DNA from 3 places in the Colwellia sp. SU-HH01217 genome. Region 2 is predicted to be linked to each of the others. Evidence: predicted binding sites of a transcription regulator. Region 2 holds the regulator's gene; each other region holds the start of a gene.

Region 1 (10,658 bases), on a different contig from region 2:
CTGTTACGGCATTGGTGTTTCACGTATTGTGGCCGCTTCTATTGAGCAAAATCACGATAAATATGGCATAAAATGGCCTTCTGCGATTGCCCCATTTCAAGTGGCAATAGTGCCAATGAACATGGCTAAATCAGTACGTGTTAAAGAAACCGCCGAAAATATGTATGACCAACTTAAAGCTGCTGGTATTGAAGTATTATTTGATGACAGAAAAGAGCGTCCAGGCGTGATGTTTGCCGATCACGAATTAATCGGCACTCCCTATTTGCTTATTATTGGTGAACGTAATCTAGACAATCAAGAAGTTGAAGTTAAAAACCGTATAACGGGTGAAAAATCTATGATGGCAATTGACGACATTATGAGCTTATTTTCTTAAAACTCTAAAAATTTACACATCATTTAATACTCTTCCAGTAATAATTTATTGGAAGAGTATTTTTTTATAGATTATTATTTTCTATTTCTAGAGAATGACTTCAAACGCTTACCGAGCTCGCTGGTAAAGTTTATTATTTGACATACATCCCAATAAATCACACGATTGAAATACTTGGCTAGTCGATCATTTAACGATTTAAAAGTCGTTAACGAATGGTCATTAGGTTTAAAGCATTGCCAAATAAAGTGGTGGCAATTGTTGTTTATCATATGATAGTCACGATATTGATAAATCTGCTGAGTTGCCAATAACGCTGCCGCTTCATTAACTAAAGGCGCCCCTGTAGAATCGCACGCAATAAATATTTGCTTACCAGAGCGTTCACGAATGAAGCGCTCGCTAGAAACTGCTTTAATTAACCCGTTACCGCCAAGCTCTACAATTAAATTATCACCTATCCATATGCCAGTGTGATCTAGCACACCACCTATACCACAACAAACAATAGCGCCTATTTCAGGTTCAACAGTTCGCGATGAGTCTAAAAAATCACTTGGGTATATCGCCACGCTTGATTGGTATTCATTAAAGTCGTCAAGCGTTTGCGGCCTCATTAACTTGCGGCGATATTTTTGCTGAGATCTACGATCCCCGTTTAAGCCATTCACAGCTAAGGCAGACAATGCTGCGGCCCCTGCAATAATTAAAGGTAACGCCATAAACACCTCAGACTTTCTACGTAATTAACCTACTAATAACCAGAATAGCTTTTTATAAATAAATTACATTAAAAAATTTGCAAGAAACTGTTTCAATACCGGAAAATATTGGCAACAATGGAGTTGAATCGCAAAGCTATACACATACTGAGAATTAGGCACCATGAAACGCATTAAAAAATCACCAAAACTCGACAACGTTTGTTACGATCTTAGAGGACAAATTGCTGTTGAAGCCCGCCGTCTAGAAGACGAAGGACACAAAATTCTAAAACTCAATATTGGTAACCCTGCCCCTTTTGGTTTTGAAGCCCCTGATGATATTTTAAAAGATGTAATTCACCACTTACCCAACTCTCAAGGCTACAGTGAATCACAAGGTATCTATTCAGCTCGCGTCGCAGTAATGCAATATTTTCAGCAACAGCAAATAAAAGATGTACGTGTTGCCGATGTTTACATTGGTAATGGTGTAAGCGAGCTTATTGTTATGGCAATGCAAGCCCTATTAGACAACGACGATGAAGTATTAATCCCCGCACCAGATTACCCATTATGGACGGCTGCGGTATCTCTTTCTGGTGGTAAGCCCGTCCACTATTGTTGTGACGAGTCAAATAACTGGTTTCCAGATGTTAAAGATATTGAAAGTAAAATAACGAGTAAAACTAAAGGGTTAGTATTAATTAATCCGAATAACCCAACAGGCGCAGTTTATTCTGAAGAAGTATTACTTGAAATTATTGCCTTAGCGAGAAAACATCAACTCATTATTTATAGTGATGAAATATACGACAAAATTTTATTTGATGAAGCCAAACATATCCCTACAGCAAGATTAGCTAACGATGTTCTTGTTATTACTTTTGGTGGTTTATCAAAAAACTATCGTATCGCAGGTTTTCGTGCCGGCTGGATGGTAATTACAGGCCCTAAAATACATGCTGAAGACTACATCGAAGGGTTAACCCTACTTTCATCAATGAGGATGTGTGCTAACGTACCTTCGCAACATGCAATACAAACAGCACTTGGCGGCTACCAAAGTATTAATGAGTTAATTAAAGGTGATGGCAGATTAATTAAACAGCGCAACCTAGCCCATCAAATGATCAACGAAATTGATGGTTTATCTTGTAACCCTGCAATGGGAGCATTGTATTTATTTGTAAAAGTCGATAAAGAAAAATTCAATATCAAAGATGATGAAAAGATGATTTTAGACTTACTTAAACAAGAAAAAATACTTTTAGCCCATGGCAGAGCGTTTAATATTCAAGAGAATAATTATTTTCGTTTAGTTTTTTTACCACACGTTGATGAACTTCGTACCGCGCTAGAAAGGCTTAAAACATTTTTCAACACATACAAACAGTAACATTATTTTAATAGTGCCTATCGACCATAAATAAAGGGATCATCATGAGTACAGCAACTTCACGCCTAACCGCTAGACTAAACAGAATGAGGTATTTACAGCGATGGCCTTTGATGAGAAAAACTGAAACAGAGAATGTTGCTGAACATGTATACGAATCAAACACTATCGCGCTAACTTTGGCGCTGATAGAAAAACATGTCTTTGATAATAATGAAATTGATCCCTATCACTGTTTAGCTATTTGCCAAGTACATGAAAGTGAAGAGCCTCTTTTATCTGGCGATCTCAATACTATCGCCAAAAATGCAACGCCAGGAATGAAAGCCGCTTACGAAGAAATTAAATCTGCTGTTCAAGAAAAAATAATCAGCGATATTCCTGATGAGCTACAAGCTGCATTTGACGCAATCATACGACCAACCCCCTCTTTAGAATCAGAATTTGTAAAATGTGCGGACATTATTCAAGCATACATAAAAACAAAACAAGAAGTTAGAAATGGCAATGGTGATGAGTTTATGGATGCCGAGTCTAGGCTTGGCCACAAATTAAAAACATTAGAAAACCAATATAAAGCGGTTAAATACTTTAATAAAACTTTTCTCCCTTCACATTTTGTAAGCGTTGATAAACTCTTAATTAATGAAGTTTAACTGCTATTTTTTACACTCAACCGTTTCACTTGTACTTACCATTCTTGAGTCGACTTTAAAAGAGCAAACAAGTATAAAGACTCAACCCTTACAATATGTTAGCTTATGGAGTCATAAAATGTCTTAGAGGCTCAAGTATTAACGTGTTAAAAATATTATTAGTGGATGATGATACAGAATTTACCGAAGTGGCTTGCCATATTATTGAATTTTTAGGCCATGAAATTTGTACGGCAAGTTGTTTACAGGAAGCTTACGAATGGCTAGAAAATAATAGCTTTGATCACATACTCTTAGATTTTATGCTACCCGATGGCAGCGGATTACATTTAATTGACCATATCGAAAAATCAAATCATTCCCCATTTATCACATTAATTACAGGCCATCCTTTAGTTAAAGGAGTATTAACAGGCTTGTGTGGGCCTAAAGTAAATTATTTGGCTAAGCCGCTACAACGAGAAGATCTAGAACAAGCCTTAACACCACAAACAAGTTCAAAAACATCAAAGAAATCATCCAAAAATCTGCCTAAAAAACATTTTGGCTGCTTAATTGGAGAGTCTGAAGCAATGCAAGAGGTTTATAAAATGATCTCTCGAGTTGCTTTAACCCAAGCAAACGTTATGATTTTAGGCGAAAGTGGTGTCGGTAAAGAGCTAGTCGCACAGGCAGTTCATAACGAAAGTAATCAAAAAAACAATAGCGATACACAATTAGTCGCCACAAATTGTGGCGCACTTGCAAAAGATCTAATTGCCAGCGAATTATTTGGTCATGAAAAAGGCGCATTTACTGGTGCAATAGAAAAAAAGGATGGCGTATTTTTACGAGCAGGTGACGGCACATTATTTCTCGATGAGATAACCGAAATGCCTATTGACATGCAACCCAACCTTCTAAGAGTATTAGAAAGCAACCGGATAACGCCTCTTGGCGGGACAAAAGAAATAGCTGTAAATTGTCGAGTAATTTCAGCGACCAACCGTTCTGTTGAAGAAATAGCTCAAGATAAAGTATTAAGAGAAGATATTTACTTTAGATTAGCTGTATTCCCTATTGCTATTCCACCACTACGTGATCGAAAAACAGATATTCCATTATTAGCAGCGGCATTTCTTGAAGAGTTAAACCAGGAATATCAGCAAAACTGTCAATGGAGTGCAGCGCAAATTCAACGATTAACCGATTACGATTGGCCCGGCAATATTAGGGAGTTACGACACACAATTCATCGTGCGTTTATTATGTCAGATCTAACGGATATCGACAGCACCCACATAGAGCTACCTAAGAACTTTCGCTCGCCCTTCTCATCAATTTCTGAAAAACAACATAGCTTAAGCGCAGGCCGCACAATTGAAGATGTTGAACGGGAGTTAATTAAAGTAACCTTAGAAGAAGTTGAAGGAAATAAGTCGCTTGCAGCAAAAATGTTAGGCATAAGCATAAAAACCTTATATAACCGCTTACATGCATACTCAGATTTTGAAGAATAAATAACGCTTGGAGTCATTCCTCATGAGTAACAATCCAGAAGAAAATAAACCAGAAGAGAATAAAACGAGCCCCAACAATGTGAATCAACTCATTCATGATGCTAGGGGCCCACTAAATAGAATTTCTATGCAGGCAGAGCTGATAAAATTAGTATTAGAAAATGACATGCCAATTGAAAAAGCGTTAGAAGCAGCGAATAAAATAATAAACTCCTGCCAAGAATGCAGTCAAACACTTGAACAGCTGTCTAAAGCGTCTAACTAAAACGTACAATAATTGCAGTTAAGGTGATCTTCCATTATGAGCTACATTGAGCGGCTACTAGAAAACAAAAAAATATCGTGGGGCTTAATATTTTCTATTGTGATAGGTGTTATCGTTATAAATGTAATACTCGCGTTAAAAACGATAGATGATTTATCAATTACTCAAAAAGGTATCACCAATACGGGTGAAATAATTCTTAGTATAGATAAGTTACATAATTTAGTGCTAGCAGCTGAAACTGGACAGCGTGGTTATTTACTCACCCAAAAAGAAGATTATTTACAACCTTATCAAAATGCGATTGGTCAGGTAATTGAACAACTTAAATTAGTACAGACTTTACAATCTGATATTGCTAATCAAGAAGAAAATATTAAAGAGTTGGCTAAATTAGCTGAAATGAAAATGATTGAACTTAGCTCAACTGTAGACCTTGCATTAGCCGACAAAGAGAAATTAGCGTTAAATGTTGTACTAACGGGCCGAGGACGAAGTTTATATAAAGAAATGGCAAGCCTATTTTATCGTATAAAAAGTAGTGAAATTCTATATCGCAATAAATTATATTCCCAATTGGCCGCCACCGAGAAAGAAGCAAAACTTACCTTTAGTATCTCTTCAATTACTAGTTTTTTGTTACTTGTTGGTATAGGCGTGCTTGTTTACTTAAACACTAAGTCTGAATTTTTTTATCGCCAATCACTAGAAGTTAGTAATGAGGAATTAGCCGAAAAAGTTAATATACGCACCCAAGAATTAACCATTTACTCAGAGGAGTTAGCCCGTAGTAATCGTGAATTAGAAGATTTTGCATTTGTCGCCTCACACGATTTACAAGAGCCTTTACGTAAAATAAGAGCATTTGGTGATAGGTTATCGACAAGTTACTCCGATGTTATCGACGAACGCGGCTTAGATTTTATTGAGCGTATGCGAAATGCCGCAGAAAGAATGTCTAATTTAATTAACGACTTACTAGAGTATTCACGCATTAACACCCGCGGGAAAAAGTTTTTATCTGTCTCGTTAACACAAGTTGTTGATGAGGTAATTGGCGATCTTGAAGTGGCGATAGAAGAAAGCGCAGCTGTGATTAACTATCACGATTTACCTGAAATTAATGGGGATATCAGCCAGCTTAGTCAGTTATTTTTAAACCTACTCAGTAACTCGATTAAATTTAGACAAGAATCTATTGCCCCTCAAATAACGATAAGCCATGTTAACGAATCTGTTTTTGATAGCACGTTAAATACAGAAACGTTATGGCATATTATTAACATTAGCGATAACGGTATCGGCTTTGAACAAAGCTTTGACGAAAAAATATTCATTCCTTTTCAGCGTCTGCATGCCCGAACAGCTTATAAGGGTACAGGTATTGGTTTAGCTGTCTGCCGACGTATTGTAGAACGTCATGGCGGCACAATAGAAGTTAAAAGCAAAGTACAGCAAGGAACAACATTTACGGTGCGCATACCTCACGATTATGAGCCCCCAGTAACATAAAACATAAATTTTTAGGAACTTACCCATGAAAAAAAGCACACCTATTGTCATTTTAATGGCCGACGATGATGAAGATGATCGGCTACTTGCTCAAGATGCACTCACTGAAAGTCGCGTTATCAATGAACTTTATTTTGTTGAAGATGGTGTCGAGTTATTAGACTTCTTAACTCACCAAGGAAAATTTGAAGATAAAGCCAGCGCACCTCGACCTGGTCTTATTTTATTGGATTTAAATATGCCGCGTAAAGACGGTCGTGAAGCGTTAAAAGAAATAAAAGCCAACCCACAACTTAGAAGCATTCCTGTTGTTATTTTAACTACATCAAAGCAAGAAGAAGATATGGTAAAAGGCTACGAGCTCGGTGCTGCTTCTTATATTACTAAACCCGTGAACTTTGAAGGCTTAGTGGATTTAATGAAGGCATTGGGTAAATATTGGGTTGAATTTGTTGAACTACCGCCGCACCATGAACAAACGCTTAACTAATTAATAATTTAATGACCTTATAAAACGAGAGCAAGTATGCGTGCACAGGATTTAAGTTTACAATGTCTAAGCTAATTATGCCTAAACTAACGAACAAAAAACGTCTTTTATTAGTAGAAGATGACGAAGATGATTACATTCTAACCTGCGATTACCTTGAGCAAATGCCTAACCATCAGTTTGATATTGACTGGGTCGATAATCCCAGTCAAGCGATGGAATTATTGCAAAAAAACAACCATGATATTTGTTTACTCGATTATCAGCTAGGTGGACTCAATGGTTTAGCGGTACTAAAGCAAACCAGTGAAAATGGCTGTTCTGTACCAATCATTATGCTCACCGGACAAATAGACAGCGAGCTAGATAACAGCGCACTCGATGCAGGTGCTGTTGATTATTTAGTAAAATCTGATCTCGATAGTGCCAGATTTAACCGCGCCATTCGTTATGCTCTAGCAAGAAAAGATATTGAAAATGAACGCCTTGAACGAATTAAAGCAGAAACAAAAAGCCGCTCTAAAGATAAGTTTTTAGCCCACTTAAGTCACGAACTACGTACCCCATTAACTTCAATTTTAGGTTATACAGAATTACTACTAAGCGACTCTAACAACCAAGCGATAAAAGGCGAATTGTCCACCATATTCAATAATGGTAAGCATTTATTAGGGCTGCTCAATAACGTTTTGGATTTATCTAAAATTTCAGCAGGTAAATTCGAATTAAATACCACCACCATTTCTCTTGAAAATTTTATTTCTGATATTTACACATTAATGTTGATGTCTGCTCAAGAAAAAGGGATTAATTTACGCTTAACAGCCAAATCAGCGTTACCCACTAAAATTATTGCTGATCCATTAAGGTTGCGCCAAATACTTATTAATATTATTCATAATGCAATAAAGTTTACCCACAAAGGCTCTGTGCATATTGCGTTATGGCTTGATGAAACAAATGACGGTCTGCGTTTGTATTTCTCAATTACAGATACTGGCATAGGGATCCCGAGTGAATTATTACCCACAATATTCAAACCCTTTGAACAAGTACAAGACATAGTTTCGCGCAACGAGGAAGGTGTTGGTCTTGGCTTATCTATATGTAGTGAGTTGTTAAATCATATGGGAGGCAATATCTCAGTTGAATCAACACTTGAACGGGGCAGCCAATTTATCGTGTGTATTGATCCGGGAAAAATTGCTAATACCGAGCGAAAAACGTTAACGTTTGATTCTGATAACTACCCATCTACCACTGAGCTATTGAGTAAAATTACAGGAAAAGTGCTCGTTGTTGACGATAACGACGACATTCGAAAATTACTAGGTTTTACCTGTCGATCGTTCGGCTTGGATGTTAGTTATGCAAAAAATGGCCAACAAGCTATCTCTACCATTGTGTCACATATTGAAACTCAAGCGCCATTTGATTTAGTGCTAATGGACATTCATATGCCTGTGCTTGATGGCAAACGCGCTATGTCAAAACTAAACACAATAAACATTACAACCCCCGTATTCGCTATAACTGCTGCAACGATGAAAGGTGTGGCACAAGAGCTTTACGATTTAGGCTTTAGCGATGTCGTGGCCAAGCCCATAGACAAAGAAGAATTACATCAAAAAATTAAAGCGCACTTAGAATTAAACACATCAGCTGCTAAGCCCCCCCAAAAAAAAGCACCAGAAAAAACACCTCAACAAGTATTATTAGTTGAAGATGACGTAGACGCAGCAAAAATTACCGCTTTATTGCTTAACACCTTAGGAAAACAAGTAACAATTGCCCACAACATCAAACACGCAAAAGAGTTAATTGAAACAGATGCTAATTGGCAGCATATGTTAATTGACATGAATTTACCTGACGGTAATGGTCTAGAGCTTAGTGCGGCGATTAAAAGTAAAATCCCAACCGCTACCATTACCATCGTTAGCGGTAACGATGTATCAAAAGAAGAATTAAATCGCTATGGTGCAGATAGCGCCCTACTTAAGCCAATTAATTCTGCAATGTTGCAACAATTGTTTATTAACTAAAGATAATAACCATGCAAGTACTACATAACACCCTGTATATTTTACCCACTAATTAATATCTATTTTTCACACCGCAACACATAAACCTAAGTTTCACTATTAATAACAACCACTTAACCTTTTGGCACAACTCTCGCTTAATAACTAATGTAATTCAAAAAAATAAAGGAGAAATCTAATGTTAAGTTGGGCATTCACTTTTTTAGTTATCGCAATTATCGCTGCTATTTTTGGTTTTGGTGGAATTGCAGGTGCAGCAACAGGAATCGCTAAAATTTTATTTTTTGTCTTTGTTGTATTACTAGTTATCTCATTAATAGCCAATGCATTACGAGGAAAAGCTCCAAAAGCTTAGCCATATAATTATTTAAGGAAAATTATTATGAACATGAATAAAAAATCAATAATATTAACAGTTGCGCTTAGTACACTACTTGGTTTAAGTGCTTGTAGTGATGAAAAAGCTGAAGAAACAGGTGAAAAAATTGATCAAGCAATCTCTAACACCAAAGATGCCGCAGAAGATGCTACTGACAAAGTCAAAGACGCTGCTAATGATGCTAAAGATAAAGTAAAAGAAGTCGCAACTGACACAGGAAATGCGATTGAAGATGCTTGTGAAGACGCAAAAAAGGATTTAGATGCTGAAGATACTGATTGTTAGTTTTTCAATTTTGAGTATCACCAATTAACGGCGATTTTCTCAAATTCAACTCATATAAATCATGAGTATTGACTATAAAATGGTTAGCACAATTGCTAACCATTTTATTTATCACTCTTGTTTTAAAAGGGTTATCCCAATCAATACAACATCTTTTTAGCGATAAATATTATTGCTCCAGTTTACAAACCAGGAAACTCTCATGCCCTCAGCCACACCGTCAATTACCACAAAAACTATCAAACCATTATTTGCCAAAGTTTTTACTTTTATATTTTTTAGTTTGGCTGCCGCGATTATATTTTCACTATGCAACACTATTGTTCATGGCATTATCGATGGCGTGGATATAATGCAAATTTTCTTAAGTAGTATTAATACAAGCATAATTGCACTCGCCGTTTTCGAGCTGGCTTTAGTAATTAATCAAGAGTATTCCAATCATGTAGAAACAGAAGATGTTATTGAAAGCTTGAGAAGAACAATACCGCGATTTATTGGTACGGTTTGTATAGCCTTGTCGATAGAAGGTTTAATTATGGTCATAAAATATAGCCAATTAGAGTTGGCGGGCAACCTTTATTACCCTGTTGCAATAATATCAAGTACTGCAATATTGCTGACTTCACTGGGTTTGTTCTTACACCTAACCAAAAACAACACTAACAGCACAAACTTAACACCTCAGAGCAACTCAGAATTCAATAATAAGGCTAAATAATAAAGATAATGAATAAATAAGTCATACAAGCCATCATACTTCCTTATGCAATCAGGAGGTATGCAATAAATGAGGAAAAACACTGTACTAATAAAATTATTGCTAACTATTTTTCACTAATATACTTCATTGAGAAACCTTCATTATTCTCTCCTGATACAAGTAAAATAATAATATTATTATTTTCTATTCAATTATACCATGTCGTTCCAATGCTTTTGGTAAACATGTCCACGATACTCAACGGCATTAACTTTGAACTCATTTGAGTATTTCCAAGTTCGTCTTGGGTTATTGTACTTTGGCATAAGACACCTCATCTTTAGT
Region 2 (10,658 bases):
GTACGGCAAGAATGGCAAGTTGCTCAAATACCCCTTCAAATAAGCTGGTAACAGCAACGGCGAGTAACGCGGTAACTAAATTAATCCCCAGCCAAACGGATCGTTGTTGAGTACTTTTTACAACAGGAGCAAAGGTATCCGCCTCATCATCTAAACCTGCCATACTCATCATGGTATGTTCAGCGTCTTCACGGATTATATCGATAACATCATCAATTGTAATACGGCCTAATAATCGACCTTCATCATCAATGACAGGTGCTGATAACCAGTCGTAACGCTCAAAGAGTTGGGCAACGGCAGCTTCTTCCATATCCGCGGATACGGCTTGTATTTCTTTATCAATTAACGACGATATGCTGGTTTCAGGTTTTGCTGTGACTAATGAAGATAATGATACCGCGCCTTTAAAGACATCATCGCGATTAACCACATAAAAAGAGTCGGTTGCATCAGGTAGCTTACCTTTTAACCTTAAATACCTTAAAACAACATCAACAGACACATCAGGACGAAGCGTGATGGTGTCTGTATTCATAATACCACCAGCAGTGTCTTCACCAAAAGAAAGCGCGGCTTCAACCCTTGCTCTATCTTGACTGTCCATGCTGTTGAGCACTTCACGGTAAACTGCGTCAGGCAGGGTTCTTAAAACTTCGGCTAAATCATCAACGTCCATGCCTTCGGCAACAGCTGCCAGTTTTTCAGGCCGCATGCTTTTGAGGATGCCTTTACGAACCGATTCATTGAGCTCTTCGAGTACTTCACCATGATTGTCTGGATCGATTAACTGCCATAATACTGAGCGTGTTTTACCTGGGGAGGATTCAAGGATGAGTGCTATATCGTACGCAGGCATATTTTGAAGAAGTTTACGTACGGAAACAAACATACCGCTGCCGAGTGCTTCATTAACTTCTTGCAAGCGCTGTTGATTGATTTCTTCTGATATTTCTGGCATATATCAGCCTTAATTCATCTAAATTCTGGAAAGTAATGCTAAGTGAAAGGCTTACTCAATTTAACACAATAGATATAAGTTAATGGTTTAGGATGGTTGATTTAGTGTACTTGTAAGATTGCAATCAACGCTAATATTAACTTTTTACCCTGTTGGATAGTTAACGGTTTAAGTTTCACTTGATTTAGTAGGATAATGATAACGCTTGTTATTATTTATCGCCTTATAAGAGGTAAAGTTTATCGCAACTTTGTGTTTTTAGCAGCTTTTTTCTTATCATTGGCTCGATAAAAATAACAGATAGGATTATTCAGACTCGTCAAATTTGTTGGTAAATAATTGTGTGATACTGCTAAGGGCTGCTTGCGCATCTTCGCCTTGAGTAATTATTTTAACACTTTTTCCTTTTGCGCCAGCCAATAACATTAACGCCATTATACTACTGGCGTCTGCTTGTTTATTTTCTAATACTAGAGTTATTTTTGCTTGAAACTGCATACTCAATTGAGCAAGTTTTGTTGCTGCACGAGCATGTAGACCTAATTTATTGGTAATGATAACGTCACGTTCGAAGGTTTCCATAGTCTACGCTCTTTTTAAAGTCATAAGGTAATGTGAGCTGAATGCTCGAACTTATGGTAAATAATAATTAGCTACTCATCACTTCAATATCTCGATGGTGCGTCTGAATATCTTTACGCTCTTTTCTAAAGTTACTGGCTAACAACTCTGAAATGTAAACTGAACGATGTTTGCCACCTGTACAGCCAATGGCAATAGTTACATAGCTACGGTTATTGCGCTCTAAGTGAGGTAGCCAAGTCATCATAAAGCTGTTTATTTGCCAAATAAACTTAGTAATTATAGGCTGGCTAGCTAAAAAATCTTTTACAGGTTGATCTAACCCGGTCATGCCTTTGAGCTCTTTTTCCCAAAATGGATTAGGTAAAAAACGGGCATCAAAGACAAAATCTGCATCGATAGGGATGCCGTGTTTATAGCCAAATGACTCAAAAACTAAGACCATAGAACCTGACTTTTTACCTAACACACGCTCTCTTACTAAATCGGCAAGTTGATGCGGGCTTAATTCGCTGGTGTTGATGTATAAATCAGCGCGTGTTGATATGGGTTCTAATAATTTTTTTTCTAATGAAATGGCTTGATCAAGCGCGACATTTTGTTTAATTAACGGATGCAAGCGGCGTGTTTCACTAAAGCGCTTAATTAAATCATTATTATTGGCATCAAGATAAAGAATATTGAGCTCTACGGCATTGGGAAGATAATCAATGATTTCGGAAATATCATCAGGATCTTTTGGTAAATTCCGCACATCTAGACTGACGGCAACCGTTTCATAATCGTTAATAACCGTGTGAATAAGCGCAGGAAGTAAATTAACAGGAATATTATCAACGCAGTAATATCCTAAGTCTTCCAACACTCTAAGAGCCACTGACTTTCCTGAACCAGAGCGACCACTGACGATGATAAGTTTCATATTGTTACCTACAATTAAAAAGGGCGTAAAGGTTTATTAACTAACTGATTGTTTGGATAAAGTCGAAGAGTTGCTCGTTATCGCGGCATTTTCTTAATTGCTTACAGTTATTTTTATCACTAAAGAGTTGAGCGATGCTTTGCAGGGTACTTAAGTGTTCTTCACAACAATCCTCGGGAACAAAGAGTGCGATAAAAATATCGACTGGGCGATTATCTATGGCATCAAATTCAATAGGTTGTTCAGTGGTTATTAATACGGCCACTACTTTTTGGTCGCTTTGAATACGCCCGTGAGGGATCGCGATTCCATTACCAATGCCTGTGCTACCCATTCTTTCCCTGGTCATTAGGCTTTCAAGTAACTGGTGCTGATCTAAGCCGGAAATTTTATTAACCGCAATGGAGCAAACTTCTTCAAGAATACGTTTTTTACTATGGATACTCACTAAACAGTGGGTACAGTCTTTGGTTAGGATATCTTGCAACTTCATCATATATTTCTGCGGTTTATCAATATTCATTGGTACACCTTTTTAGTTACTGTCACTGGGTAGGATCAGCAAATAAAAAAGTGATTGTGAGCTTGTGCCAATCTAATGGTGATTGACTTTGCCTTTGTATTTTAAAATTTGTTTATCAAGTTTATCTATTAACAAGTCTATCGATTTATACATGTCTTCATTCGCTGATGAAGCAAAAACTTCACTACCTTTAAGGTGCAAGGTTGCCTCGGCACTTTGCTTGAGTTTTTCTACAGTGAGCACAATGTGGGCGTTATTGATTTGATCAAAATGACGCTCTAATTTAGAAAATTTGTTATTGACATACTCTCGTAGAGAACTCGTGATTTCAACATGGTGGCCAGTAAGATTAATTTGCATAAACGAGATCCTTATTAATTAAAAATTTCAAATAGTATTAAAGTAAACTTTTTCGTTGATTCGAAGGCGGAATAGTTAAAGATTCACGGTACTTAGCAATAGTTCTTCTAGCTACGTTGATCCCTTGATCTGCTAAAAGCTCTGCTATTTTGCTATCACTTAATGGTTTAGACGGTATTTCTGCGGCAATCAGCTTTTTAATTAAGGCTCTGATGGCCGTTGATGAACATTCGCCGCCATTTTCAGTGCTAACATGGCTAGAAAAGAAATATTTGAGTTCAAAAATTCCTCTAGGGGTATGCATATATTTTTGTGTGGTAACACGCGATATGGTTGATTCGTGCATATCAACAGCTTCGGCAATATCATTTAACACCATAGGGCGCATTGCTTCTGGCCCATGCTCAAAAAACCCTTGTTGCCGCTGCACGATACAGTTTGAGACTTTCAATAAGGTATCGTTGCGTTGCTCAAGTGACTTAATGAACCATTTAGCTTCTTGTAAGTTAGAACGAATAAATTGATTATCACTGGAAGATTTCATCGTCCGAGTTAATGCCGCATACTGCTGATTGATAGATAATTTAGGTGCGGTATCAGGATTGAGTTCAACCATCCAACGACCATTTTTCTTTTCTACAGAAACATCAGGAATGACATACTGATCATCACTTTTAATGACCGCATCGCCAGGACGAGGGTTAAGCGTTTGAATAAGACGAATAACTTCCCGAAGTTGATCTTCTTTTAACTTGGTTTTGCGCATTAGTTGGCGGTAATCACGGCTGCCAAGTAAGTCAATATGTTCACTGATAACTAATTTACACTCAGCTATCCAAGGTGTCGACGGTTCAAATTGGTTCAATTGAATCAATAAACAATCGGCAATTGAACGAGCAGCAACACCGATTGGGTCAAACATATTGATACGTTTCAATACCGCTTCAACTTCATCTAATTCGACATCCTCTTTGGCAATACTCTCAAGAATGTCTTCACAGCTTACGGTGAGGTATCCTGCATCATCAACAGCGTCAATTATTGCAGTTGCAATAGCTCTATCAGTGTCGCTAAAAGGAGTTAATTGCATTTGCCAATGTAAATGGTCTTGAATAGAGTCTTGAGTTTCACCTTGGTAGGTGTAATCTTCTGATGGTGCTGAGTTACTGACACCTGAGCTAGCTGTTCCTGCGCTATATGAATCATCCCAAGTTGTGTCCATATTTAACTCATCTGGAATGTCATTCTTTTCCATAGCTTCTGTTGTACTAATTTCATCGATAGTTGGGGTGGAGTCTTCACTACCGTCACTCGTTTTACTTTCATTAGCACTTGCAGAAGGGTTATGACCTTCTTCTATATGATCCGCTTTATTTTCGTTTGAAGCCGGTCCACTTTCATCCACTTCTAATAGTGGATTGCTTTCAAGCGCTTCTTGAATTTCTTGTTGGAGATCTAACGTTGATAACTGCAACAGCTTTATTGCTTGTTGCAGTTGTGGTGTCATGGTTAAATGTTGTCCAATACGGAGTTGTAATGTAGGGCGCATTTACCTTTATAAATTTCCTAGTTAGTTTAAATAAAGCATAGTTTACGTTATTGAGAAAAGGTGTCTTTTCTTAAAATAAATTTACTTATTTGTATTCCATCACTATAACGTGAATTGTTCACCTAGGTATACATCTCTTACGTGTTGATTCGCAAGTATTTGTTCTGCATTACCTTCGGCAATTAATTCACCATGACTTACAATATAAGCGTGTTCACAAACATCGAGAGTTTCTCTGACATTATGATCGGTAATAAGTATGCCAATACCACGCTCTTTTAAATGGATAATAATCTTTTTTATATCGCCTACTGAAATAGGATCAACACCTGCAAAAGGCTCATCTAGTAAGATAAACTTGGGATCGGCAGCTAATGCTCTTGCTATTTCTACCCGTCGGCGTTCACCACCAGATAAACTCATACCTAAATTATCTTTGATATGGCTGATATGAAACTCTTCTAATAAATGTGCGAGTTTTTCATCACGCTCAACCTCTGTTAGTTCTTTTCTAATTTGAAGTATCGCCATGATATTTTCGGTGACGGATAGTTTTCGAAAAATAGATGCTTCCTGAGGTAGATAGCCAATACCTTTGCGTGCTCTTTCATGCATCGGCGATAGAGTAACATCTTCATCGTTCAAGACAATGCTGCCACTGTCATTGGGAACTAAACCGACAATCATATAAAAAGACGTGGTTTTTCCTGCACCGTTTGGCCCTAATAACCCGACAATTTGGCCTGCTGCCACTTTTAAGCTGACATCCTTAACCACTAAACGTTTTTTGTAAGATTTAGCCAAACCATTGGCGATAAGTGTCGCAGTCATATACTAAGGAGTTACCTTTTTTTGAGGTTGTAATACGGTTGAGGTTTTCTCGTTTTGATTGCCAATGGCATCAAGTTTCTCGGTAAGAGTGTTATAAGTAATTTGGCTACCTTTAACTTCACTACCCGCTTGTTGAAGCAGGGCATTCCCCGAGATAACTAATGAATGTATTGCCGGTTCATAGGTAATCTCGTCTGCTTGGAGTGATATTTTACTACCATCAGCTAGGGTTTGCTCGAACCTTGCTGGGTTTCCTTTGGCAACATAAACTTCTTCATCAACTTTTGCTTGATAAATTTTAACTGAATCGGCTTTAATCGTTAAAGTACCTTGCTGAATAACAACGTCGCCAATATAGCTGGCAATTTTATTTTTCAAGTCACCAGCCTGACGATCCGCAGAAATCATAATTTCTTGTTCAAAATCTGGCTTTTCATTTGCCGAAATTACGAAAGTTGTCATCGCCGAGCTAAGCAAAAGTATACTAGCTGTTATCTTTTTTAAAAGTAGTTTTGTCATGTTCAGTTAGTGTCATCTGGGTTGTGTTTATATCAATAATTAGTCCGGTGCCATACATAGTAAAATTTTTGCCATAGACAATCACTTTTTGGTTGGAGCTAATAATATTAGTTGTTAAGTCGAGCTCTAAAGTTTTACCATGAACTTCTTGTATTAAAAAGTCTTTCTCTGTGCTGGTAATTCTTATGGTATTTTTTAAGACTACTCTATTGTTATTATATAGTGTCGCTTCTTTTGCACTAACTTGCCATGGTGAACCTGATTTTTTTGGATATAAGGTATAGTTAGGTAGTTCAAAATGGGTAAACTCTAATTCAGTATAGTGCTCCATGCGATCTGCTTCAATTTCGTGGGACAAGGTGCCCTCGGGATTATAAATCGCACTTTTTAACGACTCAGCAATAAAGTCTGGTGCTAAATCGCTGTCGATAGCATCTGTTGGTTTTTTATTGGCATTACGCCATTCAGTTAACCCGTAAAGGCACGCACCTAATAAAAATATGACTATAGCCCATCTGGACAGTAGACTCATACACTTGCACCTTTAGCGTCGGCTAATGTGCCTTGGGCAAGCATTATCATGTCACAAACTTCTCTAACTGCACCGAAACCGCCACGAATAAAGGTGATGTGATCAGCGTGTTTTAACACACTTGGGTGAGCGTCCATAACGGCAATTCCTAAACCTACGGCTTGTATACAAGCGAGATCTGGTACATCATCACCAATATAAGCAATTTCATTTAATTGGATATTTTGTTGTATGGCTAGAGCTTTAAGTGCAGGGAGTTTATCCTCTTCACCTTGAATAATATGATGGACATTAAGTGCTTGCATACGATTAGAGACAATTTTTGATTTTCTACCGGTAATAATCGCGATATCAACACCACTTGCGCCTAATGCTTTTATGCCAAAGCCATCTTTGGTATGAAAGGCCTTAAGTTCTTCACCGTCATTACCTAAGTAAATACGACCATCGGAGAATACGCCATCGACATCACACACGAGTAACTTTATTTGTTGGGATTTTTTTAAAATCTCAGGGTTAACAAAACCGTAAAGGGTATTACTACTTGATGAAGGGGCCATTATAAAACTCCTGATTTTAATAAGTCGTGCATATTCATCGCTCCGACAGGAATATTGTGTTCATCAACAATAATTAAGCCGTTAATTTTTTTATCTTCCATAATCTTTAAGGCTTGTGCAGCTAACATATCAGAATTTGCAGTCGTTGGGGAAGTTGTCATAACTGAAGTAATTAAGTCTTGATGAATATCGACTTTAGCATCGAGTATTCTTCGCAAATCACCGTCAGTAAACAGGCCGAGTAATTGATTGTTATCGTCAATAATGCCTGTCATACCTAAACCTTTTAACGACATTTCAACTAAAGCATCTTTAATGAGCGCGTTTTTAGAGACGAGCGGTAAGCGTTCTCCAACATGCATAATGTCATTTAATCGTAATAATAACTGTTGACCTAAACTGCCGCCGGGGTGAGAAAGAGCAAAGTCATTTGCAGTGAAGCCTCGGGCATTAAGTAAAGCTACAGCTAACGCATCACCCATAACTAAAGTGGCTGTAGTGCTTGACGTAGGAGCTAATCCTAAAGGACAAGCTTCTTGAGATACTTTTATACAAATATGAGTATCAGCAAGTTTAGCGAGTGTCGAAGCAGAATTTCCTGTCATAGATATAAGTTTAGCACCGATACGCTTAATAACAGGAATGATTGCTAGTACTTCACCTGTTTCGCCTGAGTTTGATATGGTTAATACAACATCGTCGCTGGTGATCATACCTAAATCTCCATGACTAGCTTCGCCCGGGTGTACAAAAAAAGCAGGTGTACCTGTGCTGGCTAAAGTGGCGGCAATTTTTCCACCAATATGTCCAGATTTACCCATACCAATAACAATTACGCGGCCTTTACAGTTAAACATTAACTGACAGGCGAGCTCAAAGTTATCGTCAATATACTGTAATAACTCGTTAATTGATTGCTGCTCAATTTCAATGACTTGAGTGGCGAGAGCTTTAAAATTTTTCATAGGGGTACTTATTGATATCAATTATTTAACTAAACAAAAGTGCTTGGTAGCCAAAGAAGCTTAAAAATAACAGCCCACCTTTGACACGTGTCATCCTAAAAGCGCCTGATTTACGACTAAAACATAATATAAAAAGTAATAAGGTCAGTGCAATCATAACCGGGACGTCTCGAGTTATGGCTTCAGGATTTACCGGACCAGGAGCGATTAACCCGGCAAAAGGTAATACTGCAAGAATATTAAAAATATTAGACCCAACTACATTACCTAATGCTAAATCATCTTCTTTTTTCAATACACTCGCCACACTTGCTGCTAGCTCTGGTAAGCTAGTACCCAATGCAACAATTGTTAAACCAATGACTAAGTCACTAATACCAAAATTTCTAGCAATAAACACCGCAGATTCTACTAAATAATGCGAACTCAATATTAACAATCCCATGCCAACGACCAGCCAAAAGATAGATTTTATTGTCGTAGTTCCTTCAGGTAACTCTTGTTCAGCCTCTAAAACCATAGGATCTTGTGGGCCATTATTTTTTCTTTGAATAATTGATTTAATTAACAGTGTCGCGATAAAAGCAAAGAAACCTATCATTAAAATTAAGCCTTCGCCAAAGGTAAAGATATTGTCGGATAACATCCAATAAGTCACTATGGTTAATAATAGTACGAAAGGCAATTCTTGTTTGATAATAGATGAAGAGACAACGATAGGTTTAATCAGCACTGTTAAGCCTAGTACTAAAGCAATATTGGTAATATTAGAGCCGATAGCATTACCAATTGCGGTATCAGGACTGCCTTGTAAAGAAGCGGAAGCTGCAACCATCATTTCTGGTGCAGAAGACCCCATTGCGACTATGGTCAAGCCAATAATCATAGGAGAAACACCAATGTTTCTTGCTAAAGATGAAGCCCCAATAACAAATTTGTCCGCACTCCAGACTAATACGACAAGAGCAATTAATAAAATTAAAACCTGAATAACCATTCATCCTCCATTATTTATATCTAAGCTGAATTGATTGAGGTAATACAACCGACAAAGATATCATGGCTAAATTGTCCCTTGTTGTAAGGCAAAACAAAAGTAATATTCGTCAATGAAGGCAAAAAAAACGCACCTTTTTATTTTTGAGCCAGTTTTTAGATAAAAGGATGCTAAAAATGGTCAGATTTTCAACAGTAGATCTCTTAAAAATAAGTAAAAGTGGGGGCTGTTATCGTGACATAGCTTAATGTAAAATAGGAATTCACAATTTTTTTACATTCTCTTACAATACTTTATCCATATTAGCGTTATATTATCGCTATTCGACATTATTTTTAATGAACAATTTCGTCTGCTAGGTTACTATTCGCGGACTTAAATAATTACATTGAGTTTGTCGTTTTACTTATTTATTAGGAAATCATGTCTGAAACTTTAGTTGAGATTAAAAACATCACGTTTAAAAGGGAAGAACGTGTTATTTATGATGACATTAGTTTGTCGATCCCTAAAGGTAAAGTCACGGCAATTATGGGGCCAAGCGGCATAGGTAAGACGACCTTACTTCGATTAATTGGCGGACAGCTAAAACCAGAGCAGGGCCAAATTCTGTTTGATGGTCAAGACATACCACAACTTTCTCGAAAATCTCTTTATCAAACGCGCAAGCGTATGAGTATGCTCTTTCAAAGTGGTGCACTGTTTTCTGAAATGTCTGTTTTTGACAACATTGCTTTTCCAATACGTGAGCATAGCCAACTTGATGAGAAAATTATTGAAAAAATTGTCTTAATGAAACTCGAAGCCGTAGGTTTACGTGGCGCTCGAGATTTATTCCCAAGTGAACTTTCCGGAGGTATGGCGCGAAGGGTTGCACTTGCTCGTGCAATAGCACTTGATCCAGAACTTATACTTTATGACGAACCTTTTGCGGGGCAAGATCCAATTTCGATGGGAGTTATTGTTCGATTAATTCGCTCATTAAGCGATGCGTTAGGTTTAACGTCGTTAGTTGTATCTCATGATGTCCCAGAAGTCATGAGTATTGCTGATTATATTTATATTATCGCAGAGCAAAAAATTATTGGTCATGGCACTCCAGAACAAATTTTACAAGCTTCATCGCCGCTCGTTCAACAGTTCGTAAAAGGTGAGGCTGATGGCCCCGTACCATTTCATTTTAATGCGCCTGATTATCAAAAAGAGCTACTTAATACTACGAATAAAGGGATCAGGTAATGGACGCAATTATTTCCCGATTGGAAGGATTAGGAAGAAAAACCCTTGCACTAATTAGTGGTCTAGGGCGAGCTGTCATTTTATTAACGTCAGCAATTTTTCACCTTCCTAATCCTAA
Region 3 (10,658 bases), on a different contig from region 2:
AATCCTGCAACACAAGAAGTAGTTGCTCGTGTGCCTATGGCTACTCCAGAAGAAGTGAATGCCGCAGTAAGTTCTGCACAACAAGCATTTAAATCTTGGTCGCAAGTATCCCTTACTAACCGTATGCGTATTATGGTTACTTTTGCACACTTGGTGCGTGAAAACACTCAGGAGCTGGCAGAGCTAGTTACTCTAGAGCATGGTAAAACGTTACCTGATGCAGAGGGTGAAGTAGGGCGTGCCTTAGAAGCAATTGAAAATGCTTGTTCTGTCACTCGCCTGCAATTAGGAGATATGGGGAATAATGTTGCCACAGGTGTCGACACTTATACGTTAAATAAACCTATTGGTGTTGGTTTGGGGATCACCGCCTTTAACTTTCCATTAATGTTACCTGCCTTTATGTTTCCACCTGCACTCGCTTGTGGTAACACGTTTGTTTTAAAACCTTCTGAGCAGGCGCCATCATCAACTATTCGCTTTGTTGAGCTAGCTTTAGAGGCAGGTATTCCTGCTGGTGTATTAAATGTTGTGCATGGCGGACCGGATGTGGTTAATGCGTTAATTGAACATGAAAATGTTAAAGCAGTTTCTTTTATTGGTTCAACGAATGTCGGTACACATGTTTATAACCACGCCAGTAAATATGGTAAACGTGCACAAGCGATGATGGGCGCGAAAAATCACATGGTAATCATGGGCGATGCTAACAAAGATCGCGCTATTAACGATTTATTAGGTTCAGCGTTCGGTGCTGCAGGACAACGTTGTATGGCAAATCCTGTCACTATTTTAGTGGGAGAGGCAAGAAATTGGTTGCCTGAAATTGTTGAACGCACAAAATTAATGAAAGTAGGGCCGGGCTCGCAACGTGATGCTGATTTAGGCCCTGTTGTGTCGCCTCAAGCGAAAAAACGCATTATTAGCATACTCGACAGCGGTGTTGAGCAGGGCGCAACTTTATTAGTTGATGGTCGAAACTGTGAGGTTGAAGGTTATCCTAATGGTAATTTTGTTGGACCGACAATGTTTAGCAAAGTAACAACGGATATGGACATTTATAACAAAGAAATTTTTGGTCCAGCTTTATGTGTATTGGAGGCTGAAACACTTGAGGAGGCAATTGAAATTATCAATGCTAATCCTAACGGTAATGGGACTTCTATTTTTACTTCTTCAGGGTGGACAGCACGTAAATTTGAAAACGATATTGATGTCGGGCAAGTTGGTATTAATGTGCCGATTCCTGTACCTGTTGCCTTTTTTAGCTTTACTGGTTCACGCGCATCAAAGTTAGGTGACTTAGGACCGAATGGTAAACAAGTTGTAAGCTTTTGGACTCATACTAAATCAGTTACGGCGCGTTGGTTTGAACCTGATCATCAAGACGGCTCAGAAGTTCATACCACTATCAGTATGAAATAAAGGCATTAATACCAATATTACAAACTATTTGGTCATTTTACTTGCAAATAAAGTGGAGCAACTAATTAACCTGAACTCGGTTTAAGAGATGGTTAACAGTTTGAAAAATAGATAAATAATTATTTTACTCCACTCTAGCTTGATAGTTTTTCTTAATTCAAGGCAAATTTCGCGTCAATAGCTGGCCTATTGCAAGAAATTTAACGAAGAAGTAAGGAAAAATAGCTGCTAGAGAAATATTTGTTAAGCCGAGCTTAGGTTAATTAATGAAATTGGTATAAATTACTGTTTAAACTAGCATCAAAAAACAGCAAATTATGCTGTTTTTTTATGTCTTGGAAAGGGAGTTTGAGCAATATGATAAATAAAAAGTGGCGTCCTCGGCGGGAGTCGAACCCACGACATCGCCCTTAGGAGGGGCGCACTCTATCCAGCTGAGTTACGAAGACGTTTAATAGGATTTAAGTCTGTGTATTATATATAAATAAAACAAAATGCCTAGCCTAAAAATATAAATTTCAGACAAGGCATTTTATTTTAATAGGGTTAAATCCTCGATAGCTTTAATCGTCGCTGTTATTTACAAAAGTAATCGTGGTATTAATATCGCACAGCTAAATCATTAATTTGAATATTACCTAATAAGCTTGCATCAGGTGTCACCGCTGTTGCACTGTGTTGCAAGGTGCTAGTAACTTTAACTTTATAATCGCTCACTTCAAAACCGGCATAAACAATGCCCACATCACTTTTAAAAGTACTTTTGTGTAGTAAAGTAAATTCATCGCCAACTTTAACGCCATGTCTTTTACCTAAATTGAAAGTAATATTGTTTCCCGACACTCTAACTATTTTAGCTTGAGTGGGTTCACACATAATATTATCGTCAATATCTTTTGCTAAGCTATTAAGCGTATTATCAATCATGGTGCCATAATCACTTTGCCAAAACGTTTGGCTATATACATCAACGGTTTCACGTTTATCAAAAGTCCATAAAGCAGCATCTTTGTACTCTTTTTCAAACGTTAACTCACCACTGGTGCCATTGTAGATATAAATTGTGATGGCAAAGTTGCGTGAAAAAATATCAGATTGCCAAAATTGCCAATTATTTATTGCTGTATTCGAGAAAGAAATATCGGTGATTTCTGAATAGAGAATGTAGTGGCTATCTGTTCTGTCAGCTAAGGAGGTTGACAGCTTTTTAATCGTTTCAAATTCCATACTTTTATTTAATCGTGAAAATTCATTAATGTTCTTATTAAGTAATTTTGCATCAATATAACGACTGTTAGATTTGAGTTTACTCGATAATAAATTGGTTGTTGATTTTCCTAATGGGTAAACACCGCCAATATTGGCTTGTTCTCGGTGCAGTAATTTACTTCGTGTCATTAATAAGCTTTTACGAAAATCAGCAGAGAAGCATTGTTTTTCTTGTGGAATAATATCGGCTCTAATAGTTACCGTTACTTTATTATTAGTGTGTACTTCATCAATTAACTCTATCGCATTAACAGTTCCGCTAGCGCGAATGCTTATTTCATCTTGAGTTAATAAACCATTGACGACTTGTTGTATGCTTGAAACCGAAGCACCAGCAACTAACAGCGCTTTTTTCAACGCATTTTCCATCGCTTTTACCCGAGCACTTTCTATATTGTCTTGTTCAATAATTGCTTGGCCTTGCGTTTCGTAGAGTTGCGCCGAAGCAGAAAAACTGAACGCGACTACAATAAATGATAAACAAAGAGTGGGTAAAACGTTAAACCATAAGCGCATAGGGTTATCCATTAATATTATTGGTTCGACTTCTGCATTTTCATCTGCATCTGTAACTTTTTTGCATTAAAACGTTAATGTATTGGTTTGAATGCGATGTTAACTTAGCACGGCGTAAACTAACAATTAACTGTCTATTTTATTACTGTAAGGCACAATGCATTATTTGTGCCTGATTATTTTTTTACGTTTAGATGTTGTTATTGTGGCGCGATATATGCATTTAAATACCACAAGTTATCGGCGTTATTATAACTATCGTCGAACGAATTAATTTTAACCTTGAGGAGCGCCTCCATGAAAAAGTGGCTTATTCTACCTATATTATTGTCATTAGCTTCATGCACTATGATGGAAGAAGAAGATTTTTATCATAAAGACCAACAGGCTAGAGAAGAGATAGACAGCTATGATCTTCCTCGACATGCTATTAACGATGTGGTGAAAGGTTTGGCTTATCAGATGCTAGAGAGTAGCTCCTTTGTTAATGCAAAAACTCCAGTTGCTGTGGCGTCGTTCGTTAATATTAAAGACTTAGAGTCAACCAATTGGTTAGGTAATCAATTGGCGGAAAGTTTTGTTCACGAACTACAACGCCATGGGTTAATTATTGTTGATTTTAAAACAACGGGTCATATTAGAGTAACTGCTGACGGAGATTATGTCTTTAGTCGCGACTGGCAAGAACTGCCTGAACGTCAGATTATTGACTATGTTGTCGCAGGGACCATGATTGAACAAAAAGATGGCGTTTTGGTTAATGCACGTATGATTGGTATTAAATCGAAAGTTGTTGTAGCGACTGCACAGTCATTTATTCCTGCTTGGGTTATTGGCGATGAATTAACTCACCAGAAAAACATTAACAATAATGTCAAAATGAAAGATGGCATGATCATCAGAAGCAGCGCAATGTTGTCAGAAGATGAACGTGCAGTTCAAATTCAACAGTAGGTGATTTATGATGCGAAAATTATCAACTAAAATTCTTTGTGCTTTGAGCTTATCGGCAACTATTATTTTGATGAATGGCTGTACTTCAAGCAAAGACAAGCATATTCAATGGCAACGTGTTAAACCTGATGTTTTCCCTGTTATTTTGGGGATTGGTTATGCGCCAATTAGCTTACAAAAATCAGAGCATGAAACGCAACGTATGTTAATGGCAATAAGTGCGTCTAAAGTTGCCGCTTATGCTGAGCTGGCAGAACAAGTATACGGACAACAAGTTAGTGCTAACATGACAGTGGCAGACTTATTGGTGGAAGACAATCAGTTAAGTAGTTCTGTTAAAGGCTTAATACGTGGCGCTAAAGTAGTGAAAAGTTATCCTGTTGGTGATGTTTACACTACAGAGTTAAGTTTAGATTTTGAAAAAGTATATCAACTGTATTTAGCCAGCAGTAATAATAAAGAAATAAAAGAAGTTCGCTATTTTTAGGTTAACGATAGTAAACTAACGAATATCCATCTCATTAATTAGGTGATCTATTTAATGAGATTGCTATAAACAGTGAATGATAAAAAAGTAAGCAGAACTGCTTACTTTTTTTGTTTATTGACTAGTCTATTTATTTCAACTTAGGTAGTTAATTTATTAGCCTAATTTATTAGCCTAAGTTATTCAGCCTCAGTTCTTCAGACTAAGTTTTTTAATCTAAGCTTTTAAGTCTAAACTACTTAACCCTGCGCTTTTCTTACCTTTACCGTCATAGGTTATAGCTGACTTATTATGATTTTCTAGCAGACTGGTTTTCATGCGTTCAACAGCAAGTTGAGACTGCTCAATAATTTGGCCATTTATAAAGTTAAGCTCTTGGCAATGAGTTAATCGGACTTTTATTTCTTCAAGTTCTTGTTGAAACAGTCCCGCAGCTTTATTTTGAGCAAACTCTGTATGCACACTGAGCACGGAGTCTAGAGATTGGATTTCAATTAATAATAGATTTTTTTGCTGGCTAACTTCAATTAAAGCATCAGGATTATGCTGTTGAAGTATTTCTTTTTCAGTGGTTAATAAACTTTCTAAAGTTAGCAATTGTGTTAACTGTTTTTCAACCAGTTGTTGGGCAGTTTGTTCTGTCGTCATTGAGGATTAACCTATAGTACTTAGTCGCTATATAGATATTACAGGTTAAACAAAGATGAATAACAACAACTAAATAGCGTTAAGTCAGTTTAAATTCAAAATTAGCAATACTTGCAGCTAATTTCTCCGGATTAATTTTATAGTCACCAGAAGCAATCGCTTTTTGTAGCTGCTCAATCTTCTTTTGATTAATTGCAGGCTCTGCGCTTGCTTTTTTCTGCAACTCATTAAGCTGTTTAGCTTGCGGTGTAATAGATACTGAATCTTGGCTTGAACGTTTAGTTTGTTCAGTATTATTCAGTGTTTGTGTTGCTTTTTGTTTAACATCACTGTGTTGCTCAAGCTTTTGTTTAACTTGTGTGGTGTTATTCAAGTTGTTGATATTTATAGCCATAATAAATTCCTGTGGCGATTAAGTATTTTTCATCTACCTTGTTATCGGCTAGAGGGTAGATAACTTAAGCTAAATTATAAATTAATTACCACTTTGTTAATAGCCTTTACTTGAGCAGTAATTATTTTACCACTCTGTTTATTTTTTACATTAATTTGTTCGCCAATATTACCACTGCTCAATGCTTCGCCATTGGTTTTAATAGTGAAGTTTTTTGACTGAGCAATAATGGCAACTTGAGAGCCTTCACAAACAATACAAATGTTTCTTAAGGTTAACAACTGCCCCTTGTTCACTCTTCTTTCGGATTTCGTGCCGATAACTTTATTAAGGTCTGTTAAAAATGTACCTCGAATTTTATAGCTATCTTTATAGGCTAATTTCACGTGTGATTTATCTAATAAAGTGCCTTTGTTTATCGATTTTTTAGCGACTATAACTGGTAGCATTGTATTTATTTTTGCGGCTAAATAAATATGCCAGGGTGTTGAATCATCACAACTTATTTTAATATTTACGTTTCTACCATTAAAGTTTTGCGGTATATTTGCTTTTAATTGGGTTTCACAATCATCGAACTCTACTCTTGGATCAATATTAGCGACTTTTATCGTTAGTTTTCCGTTAGGAGGAGAGGCAATATTTTCTATTAAATAATTTTTTGCAAAGCTCTCAATATAGGCATTATCGGTCTTTGCCTCGATAGTTTTCGATAAAAATACTAGAGTTATTGTTAAAAATGTTATAAAAATCTTAATATTGCTCATATTTTTCACAATCTATTTTAGGTAAATTTGAATACTCGTCTATGCTTTAATATAGGCGTAAGCTAAGCTAATGAGAGTACGTTTAATTATATAAATCTAAGTGTCAAAAAAAAGACACTTACGATACTCTTACTTTTATAATCAAGAACTGTGCCGATGTATTATAATCTGTGCAGTCTACAACGAGGTTTATATGGCAGGTATTCTAGACTCCGTAAATCAACGCACCCAAATGGTGGGACAAAATAGACTTGAGCTCTTGCTATTTAAGTTAGTTGGTCGTCAGCGTTATGGTATTAACGTCTTTAAAGTGAGAGAGGTTTTACAATGCCCCAAATTAACTTCACTTCCCAAGCAAGATAAATACATTAAAGGGATAGCGCACATACGTGGTCAAACTATTTCGGTTATCGACTTAAGTAAAGCTACAGGGGGGTCTCCTATAACCGACATGACCGACAGCTTTATTATTATTGCTGAATATAACCGTAGTGTGCAGGGGTTTTTAGTAGCTGGAGTTGAGCGCATAGTCACCCTAAGCTGGAAAGATATAATGCCGCCTCCAGAAGGTGCGGGTAAATCGAGTTACTTAACCGCTGTTACAGAAATTGAAAATGAAATGGTGTCTATTTTAGATGTCGAAAAAATTCTTAATGAAATAAGCCCTGTTTCTACTGAATTAAGCGAAAACGTTGCTGATGAAAGTGTAGGTAGTGATTTAGGTGATAAGTTAGTGATGATCGCTGATGACTCAACCGTTGCTCGAAATCAAGTAAAGCGTGCTTTAACGCCATTGGGTATTAATATGATATTGGCTAAAAATGGTCAAGATGCGTTAGATCAATTACAAGCGATTGAAGCAACATGTGAAAACGGTATTAGTGATAAAGTCGCCTTACTTATTTCTGATATTGAAATGCCTGAGATGGATGGTTACACCTTAACAGCTGAAGTTAAAGCAAATGAACGAATGCGAGATATGCCTATTATTTTACATACTTCTTTAAGTGGTGTTTTTAATAATGCGATGGTTGAAAAAGTGGGAGCCAATGACTTTATCCCTAAGTTTCATCCTGACGAATTAGCCACAGCAGTTAAAAAATGGTTGAAAATGGATTCTGATGAATAACTAAAACCTAGTATTAGTGTTTGTAAATATAAATTAAGTAATGAAGTTACCTGACTAAAGTGAGTGGAATATAGTGTCTGCACGTGAGCTTGATGATAAAAGCTATCATCAATTTAGAGCTTTTCTAGAGCAGCAATGTGGTATTGTGCTCGGTGAAAATAAACAGTACTTGGTGAAAAGCCGGCTAGCCCCTTTAATGGCTAAGTTCAGTCTTGTGTCATTAAGTGAGTTAGTCGCGCGCACTTTATTACCAAGTGAGCGTCAACTTCGAGCGGCAGTTATAGACGCCATGACTACGAACGAAACGTTATGGTTTCGTGACGATTATCCCTTTCAACTTTTGAGTAACAGGCTGTTGCCTGATTTTGTTGGTCGACGCACACCTGTTAAAATTTGGTCGGCGGCAAGCTCATCTGGGCAAGAGCCTTATTCAATCGCTATGACAATTTTAGAGTACCAACAAAAAAATCCTGGCGCTTTTCCTGGGGGGGTACAGGTAGTTGGTACTGACATTTCAACAACGATGTTGGAGCATTGTAAATATGGTCATTATGACAGTTTAGCTTTAGCTCGAGGGCTTTCAGCTGAGCGTAAAAGGCAGTTTTTTGAAAACGGTGATAACGGCATGCTAAAAGTGAAAGATCATGTTAAAAGTATGGTGAGCTTTCGACCGCTTAATCTGCTTAACAGTTATAGTTTAATGGGGCGTTTTGATATTGTTTTTTGCCGTAATGTATTAATTTATTTTGCCCCAGAAATTAAGTCTCAAATAATTTCTCAAATTCAAGGAGTACTCAACCCAAATGGCTACTTGTTTTTAGGCGCTTCTGAATCACTTTCAGGCCTAAGCCAAGATTTTAACATGTTGCGTTGCAACCCCGGTATTGTTTATCAAAAGGCATAAACTTTACTTAATTTCTTTCCCTTCCTACTCTCTTACATAATTTTGACAGTTAGCTTGGCATAAATATTGAATAGTGTTTTTACTAAATTTAGAAACACTATTGATGGAGTGCTTATTATGGCTATTAGTTTTGAAAAAGCATTTGCTTTACATCCTGCTGGTATCGAAGTGCGCGCAAAACGTGCTGAGATTATCGCTAGTAATATTGCCAATGCTGATACGCCCGGCTATAAAGCGCGCGGGATGGATTTTCAAAAGGCACTTGCTGAAGCTAGCCAACATCAACAGTCGGGTATGAAGCGTACCCATGAAAAACATTTCGATGTACGTACGCAATCAAATAACAATATTGATTTTAGAGTGCCAGATCAAGCAGATACCGGAGATGGAAACACAGTGGATATGCAGTTGGAACGAAACTTGTATCTAACTAATTCATTAGAGTATCAAGCAAGCATTCAATTTCTTAATGGCAAGGTTAAATCCTTGAAAAAAGCAATTACTGGGACGGGACAATAATGAGTCTATTTAACGTATTTGATATTACAGCTAGTGGTATGAGCGCACAGTCTATGCGTTTAAACACTACCGCAAGTAACATTGCTAATGCCGATAGTGTTAGCAGTAGTGTTGACGAAGCCTATAGAGCGAGGCATCCAGTTTTTGCCGCTGCTATGCAAAAAGCTGCCGCAGGGCAAAGTGAGACTTCGGTAGGTGTTGATGTATTAGGGATTGTTGAAAGTAACAAACCACTTAACGTTGAGTATTCGCCCGAGCATCCCATGGCTGATAAAGACGGGTATATCTATAAGCCTAACGTTAACGCAATTGAAGAAATGACCAATATGATTTCAGCTTCACGCTCTTATCAAACCAATGTGCAACTAGCTGAGTCAGCTAAAAATATGCTGAATAAAACTCTACTGTTAGGTAAATAGCTTTAAGTAAAAGCAATTAGGTAAGCTTTATTAATGAACAATGTGAACACAGCAATATCGTCAAATTGTAGGAGCAAGAAATGACTACTGTAAGCAATACTAATCCATTAGATGGTATTCGTTGGCAAAACGAAGAATACAAAGTTGCCGAGGAAGGCAGCAATGGCATGTTAACACAAGCTGATTTCTTTGCTTTGCTAACTCAAGAGTTGGCCAACCAAGATCCTACAAAGCCTGTGGATAATAACGAAATGATCTCACAGATGACGGCATTTTCAACTACAGATGGTGTAGCTGAGCTTAACAAACAATTTGGTAGTTTTGCCGATTCCATGTCATCAAGCCAAGCTTTACAAGCGTCCTCCCTTGTTGGTCGAAGTGTGTTAGTTAACGATAATGTTTTTGGTATGAGTGAAGGCGAAAGCGTTAAAGGTAAAGTGGTAACAGAAAGCCCTGCAAGTAATGTCAACATTTACGTTGAGAACATCGCGGGTGAAATTATTCAAACTGTTCCTGTGGGGAATATTCCTGCTGGAGGTTTTGTTTTTAATTGGGATGGTCAAGCTGCTGATGGTGAACCAGCACCTGAAGGTGCATACCGTTTTAGAATTGCAGGTTTAGTCGATGGTGAAGCATCTGAATTACAAGCCATGACATACCGAAATGTAGAAAGTGTTACGTTAGCGGGAGCTGGCGGCAGTATAGTTTTAAACCTTAATGGTGGTAGTAACATGGCGCTAAGCGATGTTGTTGAAGTTGCCCAAGGGTAGTTTGAGTTAATTAGTGTCAGTTATTCATTATTTAGTTAGTGAGTAGTTTTAAAAAGTTTTTCAAAATGAGGTGTCAATATGTCATTTAATATAGCATTGAGCGGATTAAACGCAGCTCAAAAAGATCTTGACGTTACGTCAAATAATATCGCCAACGTTAATACGGTCGGCTTTAAAGAGTCACGCGCAGAATTTGTTGATGTATATGCTGCCTCGTTATTGGCTTCTGGTTCAACCAAAGTAGGTGACGGGGTACTAACCTCTGATGTTGCTCAGCAGTTTTCACAAGGTAGTATTCAGTTTACTAACAATGCGCTTGATTTGGCGATTACCGGGAATGGCTTTTTTGCCACCGTTCCTGAGCTAGGTAGCCTAGAAAAATCTTACACACGTGCAGGGCAATTTAAACTAAATTCAGACAACTTTGTGGTTAACTCGCAAGGTGGGCATTTACTAG

The links. Region 2 encodes sigma-54, which starts transcription at its own class of promoters, with help from an activator protein. Its sites were predicted from a motif close to GTTGGCACGNNNNTNGNNT; they were not measured.
Region 1: a site for sigma-54 is predicted at 9,067-9,085, ahead of AC27G3_RS06660 (DUF1328 domain-containing protein). Genes of this name have one in related genera too.
Region 3: a site for sigma-54 is predicted at 8,547-8,565, ahead of flgB (flagellar basal body rod protein FlgB). Genes of this name have one in related genera too.

Annotation. Positions count from the first base shown of each region.
Region 1 is NZ_BAAJLX010000003.1:347,763-358,420, forward strand. It holds gene AC27G3_RS06615 (proline--tRNA ligase) at 1-379, shown strand, start outside; gene AC27G3_RS06620 (hypothetical protein) at 454-1,101, opposite strand; gene AC27G3_RS06625 (pyridoxal phosphate-dependent aminotransferase) at 1,265-2,479, shown strand; gene yfbR (5'-deoxynucleotidase) at 2,524-3,135, shown strand; gene AC27G3_RS06635 (sigma-54-dependent transcriptional regulator) at 3,279-4,634, shown strand; gene AC27G3_RS06640 (histidine kinase) at 4,657-4,899, shown strand; gene AC27G3_RS06645 (sensor histidine kinase) at 4,936-6,411, shown strand; gene AC27G3_RS06650 (response regulator) at 6,437-6,901, shown strand; gene AC27G3_RS06655 (hybrid sensor histidine kinase/response regulator) at 6,964-8,946, shown strand; gene AC27G3_RS06660 (DUF1328 domain-containing protein) at 9,125-9,301, shown strand; gene AC27G3_RS06665 (YtxH domain-containing protein) at 9,329-9,610, shown strand; gene AC27G3_RS06670 (hypothetical protein) at 9,813-10,331, shown strand.
Region 2 is NZ_BAAJLX010000001.1:368,814-379,471, reverse strand. It holds gene mgtE (magnesium transporter) at 1-961, opposite strand, end outside; gene AC27G3_RS01625 (HPr family phosphocarrier protein) at 1,268-1,543, opposite strand; gene rapZ (RNase adapter RapZ) at 1,611-2,465, opposite strand; gene ptsN (PTS IIA-like nitrogen regulatory protein PtsN) at 2,506-2,988, opposite strand; gene hpf (ribosome hibernation-promoting factor, HPF/YfiA family) at 3,061-3,348, opposite strand; gene AC27G3_RS01605 (RNA polymerase factor sigma-54) at 3,386-4,897, opposite strand; gene lptB (LPS export ABC transporter ATP-binding protein) at 5,000-5,728, opposite strand; gene lptA (lipopolysaccharide transport periplasmic protein LptA) at 5,732-6,190, opposite strand; gene lptC (LPS export ABC transporter periplasmic protein LptC) at 6,213-6,779, opposite strand; gene kdsC (3-deoxy-manno-octulosonate-8-phosphatase KdsC) at 6,776-7,339, opposite strand; gene AC27G3_RS01580 (KpsF/GutQ family sugar-phosphate isomerase) at 7,339-8,304, opposite strand; gene AC27G3_RS01575 (calcium/sodium antiporter) at 8,330-9,301, opposite strand; gene mlaF (phospholipid ABC transporter ATP-binding protein MlaF) at 9,725-10,540, shown strand; gene mlaE (lipid asymmetry maintenance ABC transporter permease subunit MlaE) at 10,540-10,658, shown strand, end outside.
Region 3 is NZ_BAAJLX010000002.1:186,212-196,869, reverse strand. It holds gene AC27G3_RS04035 (CoA-acylating methylmalonate-semialdehyde dehydrogenase) at 1-1,425, shown strand, start outside; tRNA gene AC27G3_RS04030 (tRNA-Arg) at 1,798-1,874, opposite strand; gene AC27G3_RS04025 (flagellar assembly protein T N-terminal domain-containing protein) at 2,026-3,210, opposite strand; gene AC27G3_RS04020 (FlgO family outer membrane protein) at 3,508-4,164, shown strand; gene AC27G3_RS04015 (LPP20 family lipoprotein) at 4,172-4,651, shown strand; gene flgN (flagellar export chaperone FlgN) at 4,868-5,299, opposite strand; gene flgM (flagellar biosynthesis anti-sigma factor FlgM) at 5,379-5,693, opposite strand; gene flgA (flagellar basal body P-ring formation chaperone FlgA) at 5,768-6,460, opposite strand; gene AC27G3_RS03995 (chemotaxis protein) at 6,654-7,589, shown strand; gene AC27G3_RS03990 (CheR family methyltransferase) at 7,663-8,493, shown strand; gene flgB (flagellar basal body rod protein FlgB) at 8,611-9,012, shown strand; gene flgC (flagellar basal body rod protein FlgC) at 9,012-9,431, shown strand; gene AC27G3_RS03975 (flagellar hook assembly protein FlgD) at 9,512-10,201, shown strand; gene flgE (flagellar hook protein FlgE) at 10,280-10,658, shown strand, end outside.